4 regions of the Agarivorans aestuarii genome follow, and region 2 is predicted to be linked to each of the others. Evidence: predicted binding sites of a transcription regulator. Region 2 holds the regulator's gene; each other region holds the start of a gene.

The links. Region 2 encodes sigma-54, which starts transcription at its own class of promoters, with help from an activator protein. Its sites were predicted from a motif close to GTTGGCACGNNNNTNGNNT; they were not measured.
Region 1: the regulator sigma-54 is predicted to act here: its motif matches at 4,211-4,229, upstream of xdp1 (exosortase-dependent surface protein XDP1).
Region 3: the regulator sigma-54 is predicted to act here: its motif matches at 1,778-1,796, upstream of K5609_RS05275 (EF-hand domain-containing protein).
Region 4: the regulator sigma-54 is predicted to act here: its motif matches at 4,762-4,780, upstream of K5609_RS09840 (putative urea ABC transporter substrate-binding protein).

The regions. Positions count from the first base shown of each region.
Region 1 covers NZ_AP023033.1:3,292,722-3,298,899, reverse strand. Annotated here, with positions in the region: gene K5609_RS15340 (peroxiredoxin) at 1-295, opposite strand, end outside; gene lhgO (L-2-hydroxyglutarate oxidase) at 585-1,790, opposite strand; gene K5609_RS15330 (sulfite exporter TauE/SafE family protein) at 1,945-2,703, shown strand; gene K5609_RS15325 (lipocalin family protein) at 2,736-3,275, shown strand; gene K5609_RS15320 (ferredoxin--NADP reductase) at 3,301-4,038, shown strand; gene xdp1 (exosortase-dependent surface protein XDP1) at 4,281-5,036, shown strand; gene K5609_RS15310 (tetratricopeptide repeat protein) at 5,182-6,178, shown strand, end outside.
Region 2 covers NZ_AP023033.1:750,813-756,990, forward strand. Annotated here, with positions in the region: gene mgtE (magnesium transporter) at 1-372, opposite strand, end outside; gene K5609_RS03505 (HPr family phosphocarrier protein) at 442-711, opposite strand; gene rapZ (RNase adapter RapZ) at 698-1,555, opposite strand; gene ptsN (PTS IIA-like nitrogen regulatory protein PtsN) at 1,582-2,025, opposite strand; gene hpf (ribosome hibernation promoting factor) at 2,034-2,321, opposite strand; gene K5609_RS03525 (RNA polymerase factor sigma-54) at 2,346-3,845, opposite strand; gene lptB (LPS export ABC transporter ATP-binding protein) at 3,899-4,624, opposite strand; gene lptA (lipopolysaccharide transport periplasmic protein LptA) at 4,624-5,103, opposite strand; gene lptC (LPS export ABC transporter periplasmic protein LptC) at 5,129-5,686, opposite strand; gene kdsC (3-deoxy-manno-octulosonate-8-phosphatase KdsC) at 5,683-6,178, opposite strand, start outside.
Region 3 covers NZ_AP023033.1:1,133,478-1,139,655, forward strand. Annotated here, with positions in the region: gene ggt (gamma-glutamyltransferase) at 1-1,509, opposite strand, end outside; gene K5609_RS05275 (EF-hand domain-containing protein) at 1,869-2,129, shown strand; gene K5609_RS05280 (threonine/serine exporter family protein) at 2,277-3,500, opposite strand; gene K5609_RS05285 (NAD-dependent malic enzyme) at 3,706-5,421, shown strand; gene K5609_RS05290 (choice-of-anchor I family protein) at 5,507-6,178, opposite strand, start outside.
Region 4 covers NZ_AP023033.1:2,104,024-2,110,201, forward strand. Annotated here, with positions in the region: gene K5609_RS09830 (glycoside hydrolase family 3 protein) at 1-2,258, shown strand, start outside; gene K5609_RS09835 (methyl-accepting chemotaxis protein) at 2,381-4,384, opposite strand; guanidine-I (ykkC/yxkD leader) riboswitch at 4,841-4,936, shown strand; gene K5609_RS09840 (putative urea ABC transporter substrate-binding protein) at 4,996-6,078, shown strand; gene K5609_RS09845 (ABC transporter permease) at 6,089-6,178, shown strand, end outside.

The DNA of each region.
Region 1 (6,178 bases), 2.1 Mb from region 2:
CGGCTAGCATCTGAATATGCTCAGCATTTTGGGTTTCGCCCCAAGCTTGCATAACAAAGGCATCATTCACCGAAACACAGGCTATAAGATCTACGCCTTTGGCTTTTATTTCGTCTGCAAGCACCACATAACCCGGCAGGTGAGCTTCGGAGCAAGTAGGGGTAAATGCGCCAGGCACCGCAAATAGCACCACTTTTTTGCCAGCAAAAAGCTGGTGGCTAGTATGGTTTTGCATCCCTTGTTGACTTAGCTCAGACAGCGGAGCATCAGGGATTGTTTGTCCTACTTCTATCATTTCGCACTTCCTAGTAATGAGTAAACGGTATCACCGCTTGGTTGGAGGTTTTAGCCTAGAGTGGAATAGGGCTTAGCGCAAGCGGGTATTAGTTGTGGTGTGGGCGGAGCGTAACTCTTGGCAGGTAGCAGCAATGCAATAAAGGCCGCTTATTAAGTGGGTAAACGGCCTCGCTTGATTCTGATTGTTGAAGTACCGTGGAGTTTAGTTATCGACTCAATACTGCTGCCTGTTCGGTGATTCTTATTGCCAACATTAGGCGCAATGACGTTTTAACTAGATTAAGTCGCTAAGCTTTGGCCTCTAACTCTTGTTCCACTTTGTCGCAAATATAGCGACTTATAGGAAAAGCAGAAGTTGCCGCAGGCGAGGGCGCATTACATACGTGTAAGCTACGCGGGCTGCTTGCAAATAAAAAGTCGTGAACCAAGGTTCCATCTCTTAACACTGCTTGAGCCCGAATGCCGCTAGGATAAGGGCGAAGGTCATGAATATTTAAGCCAGGGCAATATTTTCTAACCCGCTGCAAATAGCCAGATTTAAACATGGAGTCTTTAGTTTCGCTAAGGCCGCTACGAAAATGCTGTTTAGCCACCTTCCAGAACCCCTTGAATCCGAGCATTTCTTTGGTATCTGCAAGGTTAAAGGAACCCTTGTTATAACCCTCTCTTGACCAGCCTTGCACGGCATTGGGGCCAACGGTCACGCTGCCATCAATCATCTTGGTGAGGTGAACACCTAAGAACGGTAAGTCGGGATTAGGAATGGGATAGATAAGGTGTTTAATCAGTTGGTTATGACGAGGTTGTAATTGATAGTATTCGCCACGATAAGGAACAATTTGAAAGTCGATATCTAGCTTAAGCATGCTGCATAGCCGATCTGCCATAAGCCCGCCACAGGCTATAAGGTATTGGCTACTTATTTGACCATGCTGCGTATCGATCAATATCTTGTCGGCTTGTTCGCTCAAGCCTGTCACTTGGTGAGACAGCAAAATTTTGCCGCCCGCTTGTTGAAATAACTCGGCCAGTTTTTGGCAGATTTGAGGGTAACTAACGATGCCGGTGTCTTTTACTTGCAAAGCACCTAGGCCAACGATGTTAGGTTCTATTTCCTGCAGTTGTTTGGCGTTAAGCGGTTTTACCTCAATGCCATTCTGCTCACAGCGTGTGGCGAGCGCCTGCATATCACTCAATTCTTGTTGATTGGTGGCCACGAGTAGCTTGCCGCATTGCAAGTAGGGAATGTCGTGCTGTTGGCAAAAGCTGATGGTGTCTAATAAACCCTGCTTACAGAATTCGGCTTTTAGGCTGCCTGGCTGGTAGTAAACGCCAGCATGAATTACGCCGCTGTTATGGCCTGTTTGATGAAAGGCGAGTGAGGATTCTTTTTCTAGTAGCACTATTTTGGCGCTAGGTTTTCGCTTAATCAGTTCTAAAGCGCTGGCAAGGCCTACGATGCCTCCACCAATAATGCTGTAATCGTAGTTCACTGAACCATTCCTTTTACTACTTATATCCATATAACGTTAAGCTTAATTCTGGCATAGAAAAATCTCAGCTTAGACTAAAGATAAAAATCTGCTACTGAATAAAGCTTGCGTCAGTGATAAGGTCAAACTTACCAAAGGGCTAATGAGGCGCTAAATGGATTTCACAATTTATCATGGATTGTTATTACTCACAGTAGGATTATTTGCTGGAGTTATCAATACCTTGGCGGGAGGGGGATCGAATCTAACACTTCCTGCGTTAATGGTAATGGGGATTCCAGCAGAGGTTGCAAATGCAACTAATAGGGTGGGTATTTTTTTGCAGTGTTTAACTGGGGTATTGGGCTTCAAAAAACACGGTAAATTGGATACTGATGATGTCGCTCCCATTTTATGGCCAACCTTAGTGGGTGGTTTGGTTGGCGCAGTAGCGGCCTCCTATGCTCCTTCATGGATCATTAAATATTTGTTGCTTGGCGCCATGCTGGCGATGGCGGCATTAATGCTGATTAAACCTAGTGTTGTTGCTCCCGAGGCAGGAACTGAAGCGCGTAAAATGAAAGATACTCCCTCGGCTAAATGGAGTTTGGCTATCGCCGGTTTTTACGGCGGCTTTGTACAAGCTGGGGTGGGGTTTATTTTGGTCGCCGCGTTGGCTGGGAGTTTGCGCTACGATTTAGTCAGGGCTAACGCGCTTAAATTAGTATGTACCATCGCCTTTACTAGTGTGGCCTTGGTGGTGTTTATTGCACGGGACCAAGTGTTATGGCTACCGGGGTTGGTATTGGCCATAGGTTACATTATTGGCGCACATTACGCGGTTAAATTTGCCATAAAAGCTGCCGCTAATACACTTAAGTGGTTTTTGTTTGTGATGACCTTAGTAGGCTGCGTAGCCGCATTGTGGTTTTAGGGTTTAAAGCGCCAAACTGAAAGGAAGGTTGTATGCAAAAAGTGTTAATTATCATTGCTATGCTAGCATTGAGTGCTTGCAGTTCTAAGCCTGAAGGGATTGAACCTGTTCAGAATTTCAATCTAGATAAGTACTTAGGCACTTGGTACGAAATAGCGCGCTTGGATCATTCTTTTGAACGCGGCATGAGCCATGTTACCGCGACTTATGCCCTGCGTGATGACGGTAAAGTATCGGTTCTCAATAAAGGCTTTTCCGAGCAAGACCACCAATGGTTTGAAGCAGAAGGTGTAGCGCAGTTCGTCGGCGAGCCAAACGTAGCTCATCTCAAAGTTTCTTTTTTTAGGCCATTTTACGGCGCTTACGTGGTGTTTGCTTTAGATGAAAAAGACTATCAATATGCTCTAGTGGCAGGGCCAAACCGAGATTATTTGTGGTTGTTGGCCAGAAGCCCCGAGCTATCACACGCCATTCGTACCGATTTAGTACATCAAGCTAAAGCACTCGGCTTTGATACTAGTGAACTGATTTTTGTAGAACACCACGGTGATGTGATAGCGTCAAAAGAGTGAAAGACGTTTTACAACAGGAGCAACTATGTGGACTGAAGGTAAAGTAATTCAACGTATTGATTGGAACGATGAACTGTTTTCCTTGCGCATTAAAGCAGAGATAGATCCTTTTGTGGCGGGGCAGTTTATCAAGTTGTCTGAAATGCGAGACGAAAAGCGTATTGCCCGTGCTTACTCGCTGGTTAACCCTCCCAACACAGGCTATTTAGAAATACTGGCTATTAAGGTGGAAGATGGGCTGCTGTCACCCAATCTACACTTGTTGCAAGCTGGCGATAGCATTGAAGTTTCAACCGCAGCAGCAGGTTTTATGGTACTAGACGAAGTCCCTCTGGCTAAGCACCTTTGGTTAATTGGCACGGGCACCGGAATAGGCCCATTTTTCTCAATGTTAGAAACTCCAGAGCCTTGGGAGCGGTTCGAAAAAATTGTGCTGGTTTACGGTGTACGAAAAGCTAAGGACATTGCTTATCAAGAGCTGATTGATAAGTACTTAAAGGAGCAAGCGGATAAAATTGTCTTTCAAGCAATGGTAACCAGAGAAGATTGCGCCGGCGCGCTCAGGGCCAGGATCCCAGCTGCACTGGAAGCGAATCAACTAGAGGATGCAGTAGGGCTTAGTCTTAATGCACAAGACTCTCAGGTGATCATGTGTGGCAATCCGCAAATGATCACTGATGCTCAAAGCATACTTGAGAATAAAGGCTTAAAGAAAAACCTTCGACGAAAGCCAGGACAAGTGACGGTAGAACGCTATTGGTAGTGTGTTTTTTGAGCGCAAATGTTACTCTTTCGTATAGAAGTTTTGTCACTTATTTGATGCATTGATTAGCAATAAGCACAAAAACTCAGCAATTGTTGTCGGTATTTTTTACAATATGACAATAATAATTTAAATATATTATTTAAGTTGCTGTATATAAAGAGTTATTTATCTTGGCTTGCTTTTTGCTTTAATCTGCTTAGTGATATTAAAGATATACATACTGCTATTTTGGGGGCACTGTGTTTAAACAAATTTTATTAGTAGCAAGTTGCGCGGTTTCGTTGTCTGCGTTCTCAGCTGAACAAGTTTGGGATTTTGATGACGGCACATTAAACGGTGGCAACCGTAACGGTTATGGCAACACGCTTGACCTAGATGGCCTTAGTGTTCAAGGCTGGTCTGATACAGGGCGTCCTGCAGATTCAACCTTAAGAACAACTAAACTAACTTATAGTAGCCGCTGGGGTTTAATGTCTTACAACCGCGATAATGAAAGCGGTACACCTCAGCACTCAATTGATAGCTATGGCAATGACTTTGACATGGTGCTTCTAAGCTTTGATGAAGCAGTTAACCTAGCTGGCTTTACCTTAGGTTGGGCTAGCGAAGACTATGGCACTAACAGTCAATCAAGCCATGCTGATGTATCAGTATTAGCATACTCTGGCAATGACGCTCCTGCTTTGTACAACAATACCTGGGCTGATTTAGCCGGATTGGGTTGGACCACTGAAGCAGAGGTTAGCAATGCAGATGATTTTGCTTATCAAGCTATTAGCTCTAGTGCGGCTTCAAAATATTGGTTGATTGGTGCTTACAACCCAGTCTTCGGAAATTTGGGTTGGTCTAGTAACAATGATGGCTTTAAGCTGGCAGGTGTATCAACTAACAGCCCGCAAGTACCAGTAACAAGCGTACCTGAGCCAGGCACTGTACTAATGTTTGCAGCGGGCCTATTTGGAATCGCATTACGCAGCAGAAAGCGCCAAGCTTAAGCAATACTTCCTTTTCCTGTATAAACAAAAATACGAAATACTGTGTATTTCGTATTTTTTTGTCTTTTTTTTACCACCTGTTCATTAGATACTGTTTAAGGCTTAATTGACTAGCCCTTGAAGCAACAAGGAATTAGCTTTGATAATGAACAAATTTTTGGTAGCCCTGTGTTTACTGTGTGCCACAAATCTTAGCTTTGCTGATCAGCAGGCTAATGAATACGAACTTGCAGTTAAAGCTTTCCATAGTGGAGAAGAGAATGAAGCCTTCATCCATTTAAAAAATGCACTAAAAGCTAACCCCGAACATCTCTCCTCAAAACTGTTACTCGCAAAAGTATACTTTAACGCGAATAACTTAGGCTCTGCTGAAAAGCAGTTAGAAGAAGCCTTAGCTTTAGGCGCTGACATTAACTTGGTATTGCCACTTCTAGGTAATATTCTGATGTTGCAGGGTAAAACTAACGAGTTGCTGGCCTTTGAAGAGCGAATCAACGAGTTTTCAAAACCTACACTATTTGAATGGAAGTTATTGCGCGGTCGAATTTACTTACAGAAATCTCAGCCCGAATTAGCACGTAGTGAATTTGAGCAAGCAACCAAGCTTATACCAAATAAACCTAGCGCTATGAATACCTTGGCCACTTTATATTTGAGACAAAAAGAGTATGTACTTGCTGAGCAATGGATAGAACGTTCCTTACAAATAGCTAAGAACAATGAGAGAACTTGGTTATTGAAAGGGGATTTGGCTGCGAACCAGAAAAACCTAACACTTGCCTTAGAACATTATCAAACTGCCTATAAGCTGGACCCTCAAGACCCCAAAATTTTGCGCAGCTTAGTGATGACTCACCTTAAGCTTAATCAAACAGAGCAAGCTAAGCGCTACTTGAAGCAAATTCAAGAACAAACACCCAATGACCCAACTGCAATATTAATTGGCGCAACCTTGTTTGCGGGTGAAGACAATACCGAAATGGCAGAACAGGCCTTAGCGGATTTATCCCAAAAGGTTTCTGCGGCAGAAACTGACGAGCTAACCGACGCTAATACCTTGCTGTTCATTCAGGGTGCTTCGGAATTTATTCTAGAAAACGACGAAAAAGCCCAACAGTACTTGAGCCAGTACTTGCGTCAAA
Region 2 (6,178 bases):
TTGGCCATCCATTTGCTCAAGTACTTCTTGGTAAACACTGTCGGGCAGGCTTCGCAGTACGTAAGCGATGTCGTCGGTGTCCATGCCTTCTGTTGCTGCCGCCAAGGTTTCTGGTGCCATTAACTGAAGTACTCCCTCCATCACATCTTCATTGAGCTCTTCGAGGATTTCACCTTGCTGTTCTGGATCGGTAAGTTGCCAAAGTACTTTACGCCCTGCTGGTGGACTGGATTCAAGCAATAGCGCCACGTCACAGGGAGGCATTTGATGAAGCATGCGCCTAACATGCACGAACATTCCACTCTCTAGAGCTTGATTTAGCTCCTGTAAGCGTTTGTGCTGATTAGGGTTTAACTCCATCTCTTCTGGCATAAGCGATCCCTATTATTTTGTTGGCATGTACCGCTCGCTAATTGTAGCTCGGCTTTGTTGCGTATTGATTTATTCTTCGTTGAAGTTGGCTTCCACCAAAGCTTGTACCGCATCTAATGCAGCCTCTGCGTCGGCTCCTTCCGACTCAATGGTTAAGGTGCTCCCTTGAGCGCTGGCTAATACTAGCAGGCCCATCACGCTGGCCGCAGAAGCGGTTTTCTCGCCATCAATGATGGTGAGTTCAGCGTCAAACTGTTGCGCCAGTTCAACTAACTTTGTAGCCGGGCGAGCGTGCAAGCCTAGCTTGTTCTTTACAATAACTTGTCTAGTGAGCTTCAAGGCGATGCTCCAAGGTGCGATGGCGTCGCTGAACCTTACGTTGAGAGCTAAAATGGCTAGCCAGTTGCTCAGCGACATACACCGAACGATGCTGCCCGCCAGTACAGCCAATGGCAATGGTTAAGTAGGCGCGGTTATTGGCTTCCAAATGGGGCAACCAAGATTCTAATAGTTGACTGATTTGCTCGACATATTGATTAACTAAAGGCTGCGCAGACAAATACTCTTGCACTGCTTTGTCTAAGCCAGTAAGTGGGCGCAATTCCTCTTGCCAATGGGGGTTAGGCAAAAAACGCGCATCAAACATGTAGTCGGCATCGTTAGGCACGCCATTCTTAAAGCCAAAAGACTCAAAGACCAAAATCAACTGTTGTTGCTGATCGCCGGTAACCCGCGAGCGAATCAAGCCACTTAGCTCGTGCACCGATAAACGTGAGGTATCGATGCGTAAATCTGCATTTCTAGAAATAGGCGCTAATAGCTCGGTCTCTGATTCTATAGCTTCAGCTAAGGATAAGTCGCTTCGACTAAGTGGGTGAACTCGGCGTGTTTCACTGTAACGGCGGATCAGCGCTTCGTCTTTTGCATCCAAAAAGATGCTCAGTAAGTTCACATCGGGACTGGCATCTCGAATGAGCTGCCCAACTGGAGAAAGTTCATCAGGGAGGTTACGAATATCGATACTAATAGCAACTTTGCTATAGGTCTTTGTTAAGTTATCGATGAGCGATTGCCATAGTACTACTGGCAAATTATCGACGCAGTAGTAGCCAAGATCTTCTAATACTCTTAAGGCGACGGTTTTTCCTGAACCCGAGCGCCCACTAACGATGATCAGTTCCATGATAATCCCTAAGGCTGATTAGAGTATTAGGCTACCATGATGTCGTACAATTCGTCATCACTTTGTGCGCAACGAAGTTGTTTACATACCTGCTTATCGTTAAGTTTTTCAGCTACTTGAGCAAGAGTATTAAGATGCTGCTTACATTGATCTTCGGGAACCAGTAGCGCAAAAACCAAATCTACTGGTTTATTATCAATAGCATCGAAAGAAATGGGTGGATCGCAGCGTAAGAAAACCGCAGTGGCTTGATGTTGGTTATCGATACGACCGTGAGGAATAGCGATGCCTTGGCCAATACCAGTACTGCCCATTTTTTCTCGACTTAACAAGCTTTCGAAAATGCATTGGGTGGTGGTATCAAGCTGTTTAGCAGCCAATTCGCTGACTATTTCTAGGGCGCGCTTTTTTGAAGAGCATTGAACTGCACTGAGAGTGCAGTTCAAGCTAAGTACTTTATTTAGTTGCATTGGGGTGATTAACGTTTGTTGAGTTTTTCTTTATGTTTGATGACTTGGCGGTCAAGCTTGTCAATCAGACTGTCGATGGCGGCATACATGTCAGAATGCTCAGAGGTTGCAAATAATTCGCCGCCGTTAAGGTGCAATGTTGCTTCAGCAATTTGGTTCAGTTTTTCTACGTTTAAAATGACGTGAACATTGTTAATCTGATCGAATCGTCGGGTGAGTTTGGCAAACTTGGTGTGGACATATTCTTTCAAAGACTCAGTTATTTCTACGTGGTGTCCAGTAAGGTTAATTTGCATAGATATCTTCCCCTTTTATTGGCCTTAGATAAGGCTCTTACGTTGGTTAGAAGGTGGAATTGCTAAAGACTCACGATATTTAGCAATCGTACGTCTTGCCACCTTGATCCCCTGATCTGCCAAAATATCAGCAATTTTGCTATCGCTAAGTGGTTTACTGGTATTTTCGGCAGCTACCAGTTTCTTAATTAATGCACGAATGGCTGTTGATGAGCATTCACCACCACCATCGGTAGCCACATGGCTAGAAAAGAAATATTTAAGCTCGAAGATGCCGCGAGGTGTATGCATGAATTTTTGGGTGGTTACCCGAGAAATGGTCGATTCATGCATTTCTACGGCTTCGGCAACATCGTTCAATACCATTGGTTTCATGGCTTCTTCGCCATATTCAAAAAATGCTTGTTGGTGGTGAACAATGCAGTTGGATACTTTTAGTAGGGTTTCGTTACGGCTTTCAATACTTTTAATAAACCACTTGGCTTCTTGTAAATGGCTACGGATAAACTGGGTATCGGTGGCATTAGAGGTTTTACTTAATGAAGCATAGTGAGAGTTTACCCGTAGTTTAGGCATTGCATCTGGGTTGAGTTCAACTACCCAACGGCCTTGTCGCTTGACTACCGATACATCGGGAATCACATATTGTGCTTGATTAGGCTCTACTGCATTGCCTGGGCGCGGCTCTAAGGTATGAATCAAGCGCATAACTTCGCGCAATTGATCTTCTTTAAGCTTGGTTTTACGGGCCAGTAAGCGAAAGTCACGATTGGCCAAAACATCAATGTGGTTTGATACTACATCTTTGGCTTCAACTAACCATGGGGTATCTTCGGCAAAGCGACTTAGTTGAATTAGTAGGCATTCTTGCAGGGAGCGGGCGGCAATGCCAACAGGGTCAAAGTGCTGAATGCGTTTTAGTACCGCTTCTACTTCATCTAGCTCTACGTCTAAGTCGTTATTGGCGCTTGAACGTAGGCCTTCGAGTAGTTGCTCACAATCTTGAGTGAGGTAACCTGATGCGTCGACAGCATCAATGATGGCTAAGGCAATGGCTTGGTCCACTTCACTAAATGGCGTGAGTTGCATTTGCCACAATAAGTGGTCTTGTAGTGAGTCGACAGTTTCGCCTTGAAACACCATGTCGTTGTCATCGCTCACCGCGCCGCTAGAAGAGCTAGCTGGGGCTGAACTGGCGCTGTAGATATCATCCCAAGTGGAATCAACCGGTAGGTCATCGGAGACGGTTTCTTGGTTAATGGCATCGCCAGCTTCAATTTGACTATTGTCTATATCCGCTGTGGATTCAGCTTCGGTAGATTTCTCATTGGCTGATTTCGCGTCAGTTGCGTCACCATCACTCGCGTGAGACTCATCCGCCTCAAGTAGAGGGTTACTTTCCAGAGCCTCTTGAATCTCTTGCTGCAAATCCAGCGTTGAAAGCTGGAGTAAGCGAATGGCCTGTTGTAACTGGGGGGTCATGGTTAACTGCTGACCAAGACGCAACTGCAAAGATGCTTTCATTAACTACCGCTGTTCCTTCTTCTTATTGTCTTTTTGAAAACTTACTACTTTAACTATAGCTTGAATTGCTCACCGAGATAAACTCGTTTCACATGCTCGTTTTCAAGAATTTCTTTTGGTTTTCCTGAGGCTATCAATTCGCCTTGGCTAACGATATAGGCATGCTCACAAACATCGAGAGTTTCTCTAACATTGTGGTCGGTAATGAGTACACCTAGACCGCGATCACGTAGGTGTTCAATGATCTTTTTAATATCGATAACAGAAATAGGATCTACCCCAGCGAAGGGTTCGTCAAGCAAAATAAACTTAGGCGCAGCCGCGAGCGCACGGGCAATCTCGACTCTTCGACGTTCACCGCCCGACAAGCTCATGCCGAGATTTTTACGAATATGACCAATATGAAACTCTTCTAATAGGTCATCTAGTGCACCTATCTGCTGCTCTTTATCTAAGTCTTTACGGGTTTCTAACACCGCAAGGATGTTCTTCTCAACCGATAAACGGCGGAAAATAGAGGCTTCCTGTGGAAGGTAGCCAATGCCTTTACGTGCGCGAGTGTGCATCGCTGTGCTAGATATATCATCATCGTCGATGAGAATTCGACCCTGGTCGCGTGGCACTAAACCCACCACCATATAGAAAGTGGTGGTTTTACCGGCACCATTTGGCCCCAGTAAACCGACAATTTTGCCTGTTTCTACATTTAAACTTACGTTTTTGACTACCTTGCGACCTTTGTAGGCCTTAGCTAAGTTTTCAGCAATTAGGGTACTCATTATTGCTGGTCTTCCTTGGGCGTAAGCTCTTCAAGCTGCTGAGGCTGGAAAATGGTGGTTACACGGCTATTTTCGTCACCTTGTGCCACCATTTCTTGTTTATTGATGCTGTATTTGATCATGTTACCTTTTACCAAGCTCTCTTCTTGTTTGAGTTGGGCATTGGTAGTGAGTGTTAGCGTTTGGGTTTTTAAGTCGTAACGCACTTCGTTAGCCTCTGCTTCGATTGGTTTGCCACTATCAAGTAACTGATAAAAAGTAGCAGGCTCGCCTTTGGCGATCATCACTTCACTACCTTTTTCTTCACTGCCAATAACACTCAGTTCTTCGGCATGCATTTTTATCGAACCTTGAGTAACCACTACATTATTATAAAAAGTTACTCGGTTTTCTTTGATGTTGACCTGTTGACGGTCAGCATCAACAATAATTTGTTTATTGAAGTCGTCTTCTAGTGCTTGTGAACCCCAAGAAAGCATAAACAAGCTAGCGGCAAGGGCTAACTTACTCTTGTGGATTGTGGTAAACCGCTTCGATATCATCTAATAAAGTCACTATTTCGTTGGCTAAATCACCGTCCATGCCAACCCCATACAGTTCGTATGAAGGGCCATATACGGTAACAGGTTGATCGCTGCTCATGGTTTCTGTTTGCAGATCGATCTCCAATCTTTCGGTTATTAAGTCGCGAACATACTCGCCTCGACTCAAATTTTTAATTACTACATTGTCATTTAAAATGACGTTTTGCTGCTGCTGTACTGTAGCGTGATCGGCCACAATTTGCCATACAGGTTGGCTAGGATCTGGGTACACTAGGATCTTGGGTTGAGCAAAAGTAGTGTGCTTAAGTTGTTCAAAAAACTCCATTTCCTCAGCGTAGATACGATAGCGTGGGCTACCGTTCTCGCCAAAGCTTACGCTGTAGAGTTTTTCTGCAACAAAGTTTGGTTTGCTCGCTTCACGCTTGGCACTTAACTGCTCTGTTTCTGAGGGGCTGAGTTGCCACAGCACCAAGGCCAGCACAAATAGGCTAGCAAAAAACCAAGTGGGGCGATTCATACGCTCATACCTTGAGCATTATCCAACTCGCCTTTGGCTTGTAATAGTAAATCACAAAGCTCTCGCACCGCGCCAAAGCCGCCGCGGGTTTGGGTAATAAAGTGGGCGCTTTGTTTACACAATGGATGGGCGTCTTGTACTGCCACACCTAAACCACAGGCGCGCATCACTGGAGTGTCTACCACGTCATCGCCAATATAGGCGACTTCTTCAGGGCGTAATGACAGTTGCTCCAGCATTTGTTGGTAGGCCACCAGTTTGTCTTGTTGACCTTGATAAATGCGAGTAATGCCTAAAGCCTGCATACGATGCTGCACAATATTAGATTGGCGGCCGGTAATAATGGCGACTTCGATACCAATATTAAGCAGTGCTTTAATGCCAAAGCCGTCGTGAGTATGAAAAGCTTTTAGTTCTTCGCCGTCGTTACCCATGTAAATGCGGCCATCGGAGAACACGCCATCTACATCGCACACTAACAGTTTAATCTTC
Region 3 (6,178 bases), 380 kb from region 2:
CCAGCTTAAGTGGTTAACTAAACTCTGTGCTACATAGCCGATAATGCTACTACCGCCCGGTGAGCCAATGGCAATAATTGGCTGTTTGTTTTCCATAACAATGGTTGGCGCCATAGAAGAGCGAGGGCGTTTATTGGCTGCGACTCCGTTCGCCACTTTCTTACCGTTTTTCTCAGCGACAAATGAGAAGTCAGTCAGCTGATTGTTTAGTAAGAATCCTTTTACAAATACTCTCGAACCAAAGGCATTCTCAATGCTACTGGTCATCGACAATACGTTGCCTTGGGCATCCACAATACTGATGTGAGTGGTAGAAGGAAGTTCTAGGCTTTGGTCTATGCTGCGATAGGCGTTTAAAGGCAACTCGCCAGGGCTTACTGAGGTTAAGGCTTTATCACCACTTAACAGCTTAGCGCGCTTGGCGAGGTACTCAGGGCTTAGTAAGTTGCTAAGTGGCACGTCGACAAAATCACTGTCGGCAAGGTAGGCGCCTCGGTCCGCAAAGGCTAGGCGAGAAGCATCGCCGAGAATACGCCAGCTTTGTGGATTATTAGGTCCCCAATCTGCCAAGGGGTAATGTGCAGCAATACCGAGGATCTGTCCAAGGGTACTTGCGCCTGAACTCGGTGGCCCCATGCCACATATTGAGTATTGAAAGTAAGCAGAGCAAAGGGCAGGGCGCTGTTTTACTTGGTAATTAGCTAGATCTTTTTTACTAAGCAAACCCGGATTGTCATTGAATTGCCCAACCGCGGCAACAATTGCTTTGGCGGTATCACCTTGATAAAAACCTGAAGCGCCTTGCTCTGCGACCAACTGTAAGGTGCTAGCGTAATCAGGGTTTTGTAGTAAGTGCCCTTCGTGTAAAGGCTCGGCTGAGTCATCAAAAAAGTAGTTACGAGCCTCTGGGTAGCGGCCCAGCCGTTCAGCGTCGCCAGCAATTAGCTTAGCCAATCGCGGGCTCACTCTAAAGCCTTCTTTGGCTAAGCCGATTGCCGGTTTAAACAAATCTTGCCATTTGCTGCTACCGTAACGCTGATGCATTTCTTCAAACAGCGCGATAACTCCAGGTGTGCCTACTGAACGTCCACCTACCACCGCATCATAAAACTTTAGTGGTTTACCTTGTTGGTCCAAAAACAAGCCAGCATCAACTTGTGAAGGGGCGGTTTCTCGGGCGTCAAAGGTGGTGAGTTGTTGCTTGGCTGCATCGTAATACACTACAAAAGCGCCGCCACCAATACCTGAGGATTGCGGTTCAACCAAGCCTAGTACGCTTTGTACGGCAATCATTGCATCTACGGCGTTGCCGCCTGCTTTTAGCACCTCATAACCGGCTTCAACCGCTAAGGGGTTAGCAGCCGACACCATGAATTTTTTGGCAGTGACCTCGGTCTTAGCCTGCACTCCGCTGGCTAACTCTGGGGCATAAGCATCGGCGCTTTGGCTATTTGAGTAGCAAAAGCCGCTAATTATTAGTGTTGATGCAATGAGGCTGCGAGTAAACATGCTAAATCCTTTTTTAATGCGTATTCAGCCAGTGTAGCAGTCCATATATTAATCGCCATCGCTTGTTTATATGACTGAATTTATGCAGGTTTTTCTATTTGTGTGAGAATTGAGCACAGCGGTGACGTAGATAAGAGACAGCTTGAAGCCGCATAACTCGTCGGTTTTGGCTTTTATCACTATTTAGGTGTCGCTTGTAGGCGACGCTGGCATTTAAATTGCGACCGTGATTTGTGGTTATAGGTTTGATTTTAAAGGTTTTTTAAAAGTTGGTTTGACCTTTGCTATATGTAGTTCGTCAACCGCTAAACCTAGTTAGCGGCCATTTAGTGAAGTAGATGTTAAACAAGGAGTTTCTTATGAACTTGAAGTATAGCTTTCCAGTGTTAGCGCTATTTGTAGCCAGCCTAGCCTCGGCAAATAGTGAAGTGTTCAAAGACCTAGATACCAACCAAGATTTGGTGGTAAGCATGGAAGAAGCTGCCGAACTACCAATCCTTACTGAAGTTTGGAGTGAGCTTGATACAGACCAGGATGGTGTATTAAGCCAAGCAGAATTCATAAACCTTGAAATTTCCGTTCAACCTGAAGACCCTGAAAACAGCGAAGTAGCTGAATAGTTAGTTCCTTTATGTTTTCGTGAACCGATCCAATTTTAGGACGCTGTCGGGGGCCAATTTTTCTGCGATTTGGTCTAGTTTGTAGCAGTTTTAATCCTCGATAATTTTCCAGCGCTTAAGTCTGTGCTAGCTTAAGCGCCTTTTTCTTTATAGCGAGCTACGTTGCGGTACCGCTACGTTAGCAAATAAAATTCCCGCCACAATCGACATGAATATCAAAAATGTTTGCGAACCAATATTGGGGATGCTCACCATTGACTCACCTAGTACCAATGAATTTAAGCTGATATAAGCCTTACTACCCGGTACCAATAATACTATGCCTTGCAGCAATACCACCGATGCAGGAGACTTGGTTAACTTGGCAAATAGGTTTGCATATACACCCACAATAAAGGCACCTACAAAAGGACCTAATGCTTCGCCTAGGTAAGCGCTGCCAGCAAAGGCGGCAGCATAGGCAATCACTCCCGAAAGAATGCCCCAAGGTAAATCTTTAGCGCGTACTTTAAATACCACGCTAAGGCCTAAGGACAACAACACCACACCTAGCCACTTAATCCACCAGGTGCTAACAAAGCTAGATTGAAGATCAACCTGCCCCCAAATTAGCGCACCAAAGGCCATGCCTAACACCGCGCCAAAATAGAGTTTAAACAACACCATAATGCCGTCCATTACCCTTGCCGTACCCGATATAAGTTCGCGCGCGGCTAACTCACTTAAACCAAGGGTGAGTGATAAACCTGGTATGAAAATAATGATCGCTGAAAGCACCACAATGGGAATGTTTACATCGGGCACAAACTGAGAAATAGCAACGGCCACAAAGGAGCAGAGCAGTGCAGCCACTGGCTCCAAGGCTTCATGTACCCCTTTAGAGTGCTCGGCGCGATAAGCCAAATAAAATGAAATACAACTAAGCAAACTCGACCAAATAATGGTGCTCCAATTGGCCGACATTAACATGGCAAATGCGCCGCCAGTAATGGCAAAGGCCAAGCAAATTACCCAAGGAGAGTGTAAAGCTGGCTGATTGGCCATTTGGTTTAGCCGCTCTATGGCCTCGGCCAAACTGATTTCTTCTTCGGTTACTTTTTTAACCAGCTGATTGGTACGGGCCAATAAACCTAAATCGATTTCACCGGGCTTTACTCGCATCACATAGTTATATTCTTGAGTATCGTCTGGTGCCCAAAGTACAAAAGTGAGTGAGGTAGGAGTAACTAAAAAATAGCCATTTAGGCCTAAGGTTTCAGCGACATTACTTAGGTGTGACTCTAAGCGAAACGCCGGCGTACCATATTTATGTAAGGCCTTGCCTAGTCTGATAATGAAATTACGTTTTACTTCAAAGCTTGATTGTTTCAATGCGGGGGCTAATTCTAAAAAGCGGATGCTTAATTGTATCTCACAGATTGGCATTTGGTGTAGTTGTCTTGAGATAAAAAACTCCTGCCGGCGTTTTAAACAGAGAAATTTTCCTATTTTTTAATGAAATAGCGTACAGAATCGGCCTGATCATTTATCATTTACAGTTAGCTAATTATTCTCACGTGCTGTCTCGGAGGACACCATGGCCGCTGGTAAATATTTACGTTGGAAAGACGAAAACGGTAACGAGTTTCGCCCTGTTTCAATATCTGGTAACGCATTACTTAACGATCGTACTTTAAATAAAAGCTCAGCTTTTAGTTTTGAAGAGCGCGAAGCCTTTAATTTGGCGGGCTTGTTGCCTCCCAAGCCGCAAACCTTTGAAGATCAATTAAAGCGTGTTTACCAAGGCTTTTTAAGTGCTTGTAGCGACATTGAGCAATACCAATACCTACGCGCACTGCAAGACAGAAACGAAACCTTGTTTTATGCATTGGTATCACGCCATATCGAAGAAATGGCGCCGATTATTTATACCCCAACAGTGGGTAAGGCCTGTCAGGAATTTAGCCATCGCTATCAAAAAGACCGCGGGTTATACATTACCGCAGAGAATGTCGACCAAATGGGCGAGATGGCGCGCCACTTCGCCGGTAAAGATATTAAGATTATTGTGGTTACCGACAGCCAAGGTATTCTCGGTCTCGGTGATTTAGGCATTGGTGGTATGGGTATTCCTATTGGTAAGTTGTCACTGTATACCTTAGGCGCGGGTATTCACCCTGCTCGTTGTTTGCCGATTGCGCTTGATGTAGGTACCGATAATCAAGACTTACTCAACGATCCTATGTATTTAGGCCTTCCGCAAAAACGGATGCGTGGTCAAGAGTACCAAGACTTCATCGAGAAGTTTGTGGCGCAAACTAAGCTGCACTTCCCAGAAGCCGTATTGCAATGGGAAGACTTTAGTAAGTCTAATGCCTTCGATAACTTATCTAAGTATGAAGACGAATTGCCATCATTTAACGATGATATTCAAGGTACCGGTTCTGTAGTTTTGGCTGGCGTGATTGGCGCTACTAAGATTAAAAACGAAACCCTTGGTGAGCAAGTTTACGCTGTGTACGGTGCAGGCGCTGGCGGCGTAGGTGTTGCCGACCAAATATTTGCTGGCTTGCTTAAAGAAGGCATTAGCCACCAAGAGGCGCGTGACCGCATTTTCATTCTAGACTCACGCGGGGTGGTTTTTGATAACCGTGAAGATCTTGATGAATACAAAAAACGTTACGCCAAGCCATTTGAACTAGCCCAAAACTGGACGCTAGCCGAAGAAGGCAAGGCGAGTTTGGGCGAGCTTATTGATAATACGCCGGTTACCGTATTATTGGGTTGTAGTGGTGTAGGCGGTGCATTTAAAGAAAGCCATGTGAAAAAGATGCTGGAATATACCGACCGCCCGATGGTATTCCCGCTATCTAATCCAACCGATAACTGTGAAGCCTTACCAGAAGATGTATACAAGTGGACTAATGGCCAAGCCATTGTGGCCACCGGCAGCCCCTTTGACGACGTAGATTACAACGGCAAAAACTACCGTATTGGTCAGGGTAACAATGTGTTTATTTTCCCTGCGGTTGGCCTTGCTACCATTGTTTCTGGCGTGAGCAAAATCACCATGGAAATGTTTACCACAGCGTCGTTTGCTTTGGCTGAGTATGTATCTCAAGAAGACTTAGACAGCGGCTGTGTATTCCCAAGAATGCGTGAGCTAAAAGAAGTTTCTGGCTTTGTGGCTAAGGCGATTTTAAAACAAATTCAAGAAACTGATCCGCAAGGCTGCTTGAGCGGTAAAGACATCGACCAAGAAATTGCCGAGCATATGTGGGAGCCTATTTACCTGCCATATCGCAGAGTATAAGGCCTTAACAATAAATTAGCTGTTAAGCATAAAAAGGAGCCAATGGGCTCCTTTTTTGTATGAAGAGTGGATGTAGGGTTTAGCCTTAGTTAGCAGTAATTTCCCATACTGTTAACGACCCGCTTACTTCGTTACCAACCAACAATAATGGTTGGCTGGTTGGGCTGTTATCGGCGGCAACAAATACCAAGCTTTCTGGAGCTAAGTCACCAATACCGTCATCAACGCTTAAACCTTCTGTTAGGTCACGGTTAATTACGTAGGTTTCGAACTTGCTGTTGTAAGGGTTAGTTACATCGTAAACCATAATGCCGCCCATACGCTCTAAACCAATAAAGGCGTAGATTTTGTCGCCAACAGTACCAACTGTTAACGCTTCAGGTTCAGCGCCTTTGTTTTCTGAGCGAGAATCGCCTTCGTTCTCATCATCACCATTGTTAAAGGCATTGCCGTGAAGTGCTGCAGTGATGCGACCAATTTCATCACCAGAATCGAATACTACTAAACCATTTTGGTCCCATACGGTGAATGAGCGAGCGCCGTAGGCTACGGCAGTTTCATACTCGCCATTGCCGTCGGCATCGCCCAGTACATTTGTTACGCGTAGGTCATCAATCTCGCCGCCAGCTTGCAGTGCTTCTAGCTTAGAGCCTGCTTGGGCGGTAAGGTTTTTAAGTTTTACTTCTTCGGTAAAGGCTAAGCAACCATCGTCTTCATCGTAGTCTTGACCACCCGCTGCAACACAGGCAGCTTCGTC
Region 4 (6,178 bases), 1.4 Mb from region 2:
ACCGCGCGACGGTGTTCCCCCACAACATTGGTCTGGGAGCAGCCAATAACCCCGAGTTAATTAAACGAATTGGTCAAGCCACTGCCGAAGAAGTCTCGGTCACCGGATTAGATTGGACCTTTGCGCCTACTGTTGCGTCTCCTCGCGATTATCGTTGGGGCAGGGTTTACGAAGGCTACTCGGAAGATCCAGAAATTATTTATTCGTTCGCAGGAAAAATGGTTGAGGGCTTACAAGGTGGGAGCACTGGCCTAAAAGGGCAGCGCAACGTTATATCTAATGTTAAGCACTGGGTAGGCGATGGTGGAACCTTAGAAGGGGAAGATCGCGGAGAAAATCATTACTCAGAAGAGTACTTACGTAACATTCATGCGACAGGTTATTTTTCTGGGTTAGATGCCGGTGCTCAAGTGGTGATGAGTTCGTTTAACTCATGGCATGACGAAGCCAATTACGACCTGAACGAAGACAGTGGCGCAGCGGTTTACAACTATAAACTACATGGCAGCAAATACCTGCTTAACGATATTCTAAAAGACAGAATGGGCTTTGATGGCTTAATCGTTACCGACTGGAATGGGCAAGGAGAGCTTGATGGATGTACTGCCGCTAACTGCCCAGAAGCGGTTAATGCGGGTAACGATGTCTTCATGGTAACTTCGCGTAGTGATTGGCAAGCGTTTTACCATAACGTTATTAGCCAAGTGAATAATGGCACCATATCGATGGCGCGTATCGACGATGCGGTCACGCGTATCTTGCGGGTTAAAATGCGCGCGAATCTTTGGGAAAAACCCAAACCTTCTATGCGAGAGCTAGCGGGTAACGACAGCATCTTGGGTTCAGATGCTCACCGAGCGATTGCCAGACAAGCGGTGAGCGAGTCCTTGGTATTACTAAAAAATGAAGAGGGCATATTACCCTTAAGTAACAATAAGTCCTACCTGGTCCTTGGAAGCGCAGCTAATAGCATTCAAAAGCAAACCGGTGGTTGGAGTTTAACTTGGCAAGGTGATGGAAACACCATCGGCGCCGACTTTCCAGGTGCTAGCACCTTCCTGATGGCGATAAGAGAGCAAGTTGGTACAGAAAATGTTTACACCGACGCCTCATCTGCACCTGATGATACCATTGCTATTGTTGTGATTGGTGAAGATCCTTATGCCGAAATGTTTGGCGATATAAAAGCAAACCAGACCTTAGAGTTCGCATCCTTAAAGTCATCTTATGCCAGTGACTCTTCGATAGTTCAAACCATGAAAAATGCAGGGCGAGAAGTTGTTACTATCTTCTATTCAGGTCGCCCTTTGTATGTAAACGAAGAAATCAATAACTCCAACGCCTTTGTTGCAGCTTGGCTACCAGGTACAGAGGCTGGCGGTATAACCGATGTTCTATTTGCAAAATCTGGTGCTGATTTTAAAGGGCGCTTGTCTTACTCTTGGCCAATGAAGAAGTGTTCAACCACAATTAACCGACATGCTCCTAATATTGAAGGCTATGTTACACCTGCAATGGAACAAGACATCGAAGGCGAACATAAGCCTTTGTTCCCCTACGGCTATGGTTTGGCTTACTTATCTAGTGATACACAAGGAGTTGAATATAACCTTGATGACCTACCTTTAGATGAGCGCAATTTAGGCTGCGGTGTTGATGAACCGGACACTGGTGTAGCAGCCATCAACTTAGAAATATTTGGACCATCGGAGAGTGGTGAGTTTGACCCACGTATTGCAGGTGAGGCTAATAATTGGACGGCTTTTGAAGTAGACCGTGGTTCAGTAACATCTATTGATGCTCTCACGGTTACACCAATTAACTACTTACATCAGCAAGATGCTGTAAAGCTTGAGTTTGGTAATTCTTTGGCAGAAATCTTTTTTGAAACAATTGATGGCGGCCCAAGTGATCAAAACGCTTATCTAAATGCTGATTCGACACTGCAATTTGATATTCAATTACTGTCTGCAGCGCCAAGCTCTATGCGCTTAAGAGCAGATTGTGAGTATCCATGTACTGGTGAAGTTGATATCTCAACTGCCTTACCAAGCGTAAGGGTTGAGGGAGATGCAGAGTGGGATACCATAAAAGTGCCCCTTAGCTGTCTGGCTGAAAATGGCACCGAGTTCTCATTAGTCGATAAAGTTTTTCTGTTACAAAGCGCGGATCCTGTCAGCTTAAATCTAGGTAACGTCCGTTATGTTCCGCGTTCTTTAGATGAGGCAGCTGACGCATTATCTTGTGAGGATATTTAAGTCTAATAGGCTTAACGAGTACCTTTAACTAACCAAGAGCCACTACCTTGTAGATGGCTCTTGTTTTTATAGTGTACTCTTTTTACCGTATGTTGTAGAAACTCAAAGTTATTTAACTTAGCTTACAGTTGATACTTATTAACTATCTGCTGCAACTTATCTACTTCTTGTCCAATGCTGCCACTGGCTTGGCTCGCTTCATCTGCAAGAAGCAGCGCGGCATTGGCACCATCAGATATTTGCACGATATTGAGTTCCACTTCGTCCATTACTTTACTTTGTTCTTCAATCGCGCTGGCGATGTTAGTGTTCAAATCAACAACTTCGTCTACACGTTGAGTAATATTGGTAAAAGAGCCACCAGCTTCTTCGGCTTGTTCAACACCGCTAAGTGCGCGGCTGCTAGCATTTGCCATGGCATTAACTGAACTCGACGATCCAGATTGTAAACCTTCGATCATTTTCTGAATTTCATCAGTTGAGGTTTGGGTTCTGTTGGCAAGGGTTCTCACTTCATCAGCAACCACCGCAAAGCCACGACCTTGTTCTCCAGCTCGAGCCGCTTCAATAGCTGCGTTTAATGCTAAAAGATTGGTTTGTTCGGCGATGTTCCTAATGACATCGATAACACCACCTATTGCGCTTGTTTGCTCTTGTAGCTGATTGAGTGAGGTAGAGGTGGTAAGTACTTCTTCATTTATTAGACCAATCGTTGAAATGGTTTCGCTGACAATCGTTTGGCCGTTAACAACTGCTTGTTGGGAGGCTAGGGTAGAGTCTGCGGCTTTATTCGCATCTTCAGCCATGTTGTTAACAGTGGCATTCATTTCTGCAACAGCAGTGGCTACTTGCTGTGTTTCTAGTTGCTGCTGATTAATCGCATCCCTCACTTCTTGCGATTTGCCATCAATTTGTTGGGTAGCAATTAACATTTCTTGGGAGCCGCTCTTAACTTGTTCTAACAACGATCGTAAGGCTTCTAAGGTGGTTTTATAGTCATGGGCAATGTCAGCAAGTTCGTCAGAACCATATACCGTTAAATCTTGGCTTAGGTCACCTTGATTAACCCTACCTGCTACATAGCGAATTTGTTTAACGGTGCGTCTAATGGATAGATAAGCACCAATCATGAAATAGCAACATGCTAGTAGCACCCCGAGTAGGGCAAACAGCATAACGGCTCGTTTTTGTTCGGCATTGGCTTTACGCTTACCTAACTCTTCGCCAAAGTAGCTAAGCGAGGCAGCGGTAAAATCTTCGATTTGGCTTAAGCTGTTATTGGCAAACTGAAAAACAGTATCGGTATTGGTTTTAACTTGTTGGTCTTTAAGAATTTCATCGCGAATCAAATTAACGATTTGCTTTATGCTTTCGGTAGTTTGCTGTGCTTGTTTACCCAGTTTATTTTCAAATTGTTTATCGTAAGATACCAGTTGTGCCAAGGCTTTATCCATATCGTTAAGCACTTCGATGGCATTATCGGTTCTAAACTGAAGATCAGCATTACCTTCAGCGTCGAGAATGCCAAAGTCAGCAATGTCGCCTCCTTTATCTCTTAGCCTAGCTATGTTGCTTTGTAATATAGGTAAACGGGCGGTAGCTATGTCTATTAGGTAATAACTGCTTACTTCTGGATCTCTAGTTAATCCACTATTTGCGGCTACGCTATAGGTGATGGCTCTAACTTGTCTAAGGAAGGCTTCATGCTCAATGAGCAGCTTACCTAAAGAGCTTTTACTTTCAGCCAGGGCCTGCCAGCTCTGTTGGGCTTGTTCCATCGACGTTTTATTATCGCCAGAAAGTTGTGAGCTTAGTTGTTGCAGGGTGCTGTTTAAATCTTGCTGAATAGAGCTGAGTTCATCTTTGTCGTAATCTGCGCCCATCGTTCTTAGCGTGTTTAAATGCTGGTGCCTCACTACCGAATTGGAGATACCGGGCAGTTGGCTAACAATCTCGTATCCTGCTAACTCATTCCCGGTAAATGTTATTTCTTTATTCATGGTGAGGATTATTGACCCAAAACCATAAACGATTGGCATTAAAAACAAGCAAGTCCACATTATGAACTTGTATTTAAAACCTACTCTGTCACTTAAATAAACGGCAGGGGAAAAAATACTACTCATGCATAACTCCTTTTTGCTGAGTGCCAATCAAGAACGCTTAATTCATCACGCTAATGTAATTAGTTATTCGAGTATAAATATAAAAAATCAAATAGGTATAGCCAAAAGCAATAAGTGATCTACTTAGGCCTAGTTAGTTTCACTTGTTAACTTAAGTTGTTGATGAATATAAGTCTTTGAAACATCTCAGTAGATTGCTCGTTGCTTATCTTTATATTGTAGCCACAATATTGTTTTCTTCTCACACGGCGTAACACGCCCTTGTTTTATTAAGTTTTGGTGCAAAAATCACATATTTGCACCGTTGTGGTGCTTTAGGGTGGCAATTGCTGGGGCTTCATTTAGTGATTTATACCTAAATGGAGGGATGTGTTAGCGTTGGCATAGCCATTGCTACTTTAACTATGCGACATGAGAGATGTATGGCTCTGCCTCATCAAGAGCCGCTTAAAATTTGCAATAGACATCTAGGGTTCCGGCTGCAACGCAGTGTCTGGACCGAGAGTTGTCAACCTCATAGAGGTTACACGGAGGGATAAAAGCCCGGGAGATGACAATAAATACGTCTCTCATGTTTTTATTTTAAAGTGCATAACCACATTGAGGTGACCATGTTAAAACTAATTAAATCTCCACTCCGTACTTTGGCCGTAGCAGCCACCATCGTTAGCGCCAGCGCGCTTAGTATTGTATCTGCACAAGCAGACGATAAACCAACTTATAAACTCGCTTGGACTATCTATGTTGGTTGGATGCCATGGGATTATGGTGCAGCCTCGGGCATTGTTGATAAATGGGCCGACAAATACGATATCAATATCGAAGTAGTGCAGGTGAATGACTACATCGAGTCAATTAACCAATACACCGCCGGTGGTTTTGATGCCACAGTAATGACCAACATGGACGCACTAACTATTCCTGCTGCCAGTGGCGTGGATTCAACAGCGCTAATTGTTGGTGACTTTTCAAATGGTAACGACGGTGTAGTACTTAAAGGTGATAAAGCTCTTGCCGACATTAAAGGCGAAAAAGTTAACTTAGTAGAGTTAAGTGTTTCGCATTATTTGTTAGCTCGCGCCTTAGAATCAGTAGACTTGAAAGAGCGTGATATCAAAGTTGAAAACACCTCCGACGCCGATTTAGTTGCCGCATTCACTACCAAAGATGTAACAGCTGTTACCACTTGGAACCCGCTACTAAGCGAAATTGTGGCAATGCCAGATACCAACATGGTGTTCGATTCATCTAAGATCCCTGGTGAAATCATCGACTTGCTAGTAGTGAATACCGATACGCTTAAGCAAGACCCTAAGCTAGGTAAAGCCCTAACCGGCGCATGGTACGAGATTATGGCAACTATGTCGGGTGATGATGAAGCAGCAATGAAAGCTCGTGCATTTATGGCTGAAGCATCAGGTACCGATTTGGCCGGGTATGATGCGCAATTGGCGTCTACTAAAATGTTCTACCAACCTCAAGACGCGGTTGATTTTACCAATAGCGCAACCCTTAAAAGCACCATGGCTAAAGTAGCCGAGTTTTCGCACCATCACGGTTTGTTAGGTGAAGGCGCACCAGATGCTAGCTTTATCGGTATCGAAACTCCATCAGGTGTTTATGGCGATTCAAGCAACGTAAAACTTCGCTTTACAGCCGAGTACATGGATATGGCTGCTGAAGGCAAATTATAAGGCTCTGCCTATGACTCGCATAATTAATAAAAAACCTAGCCGCTTTGTGCGGCTGATGTTGGGCCTACTACCGTTTTTGCTGCTAATTGCTTTATACATG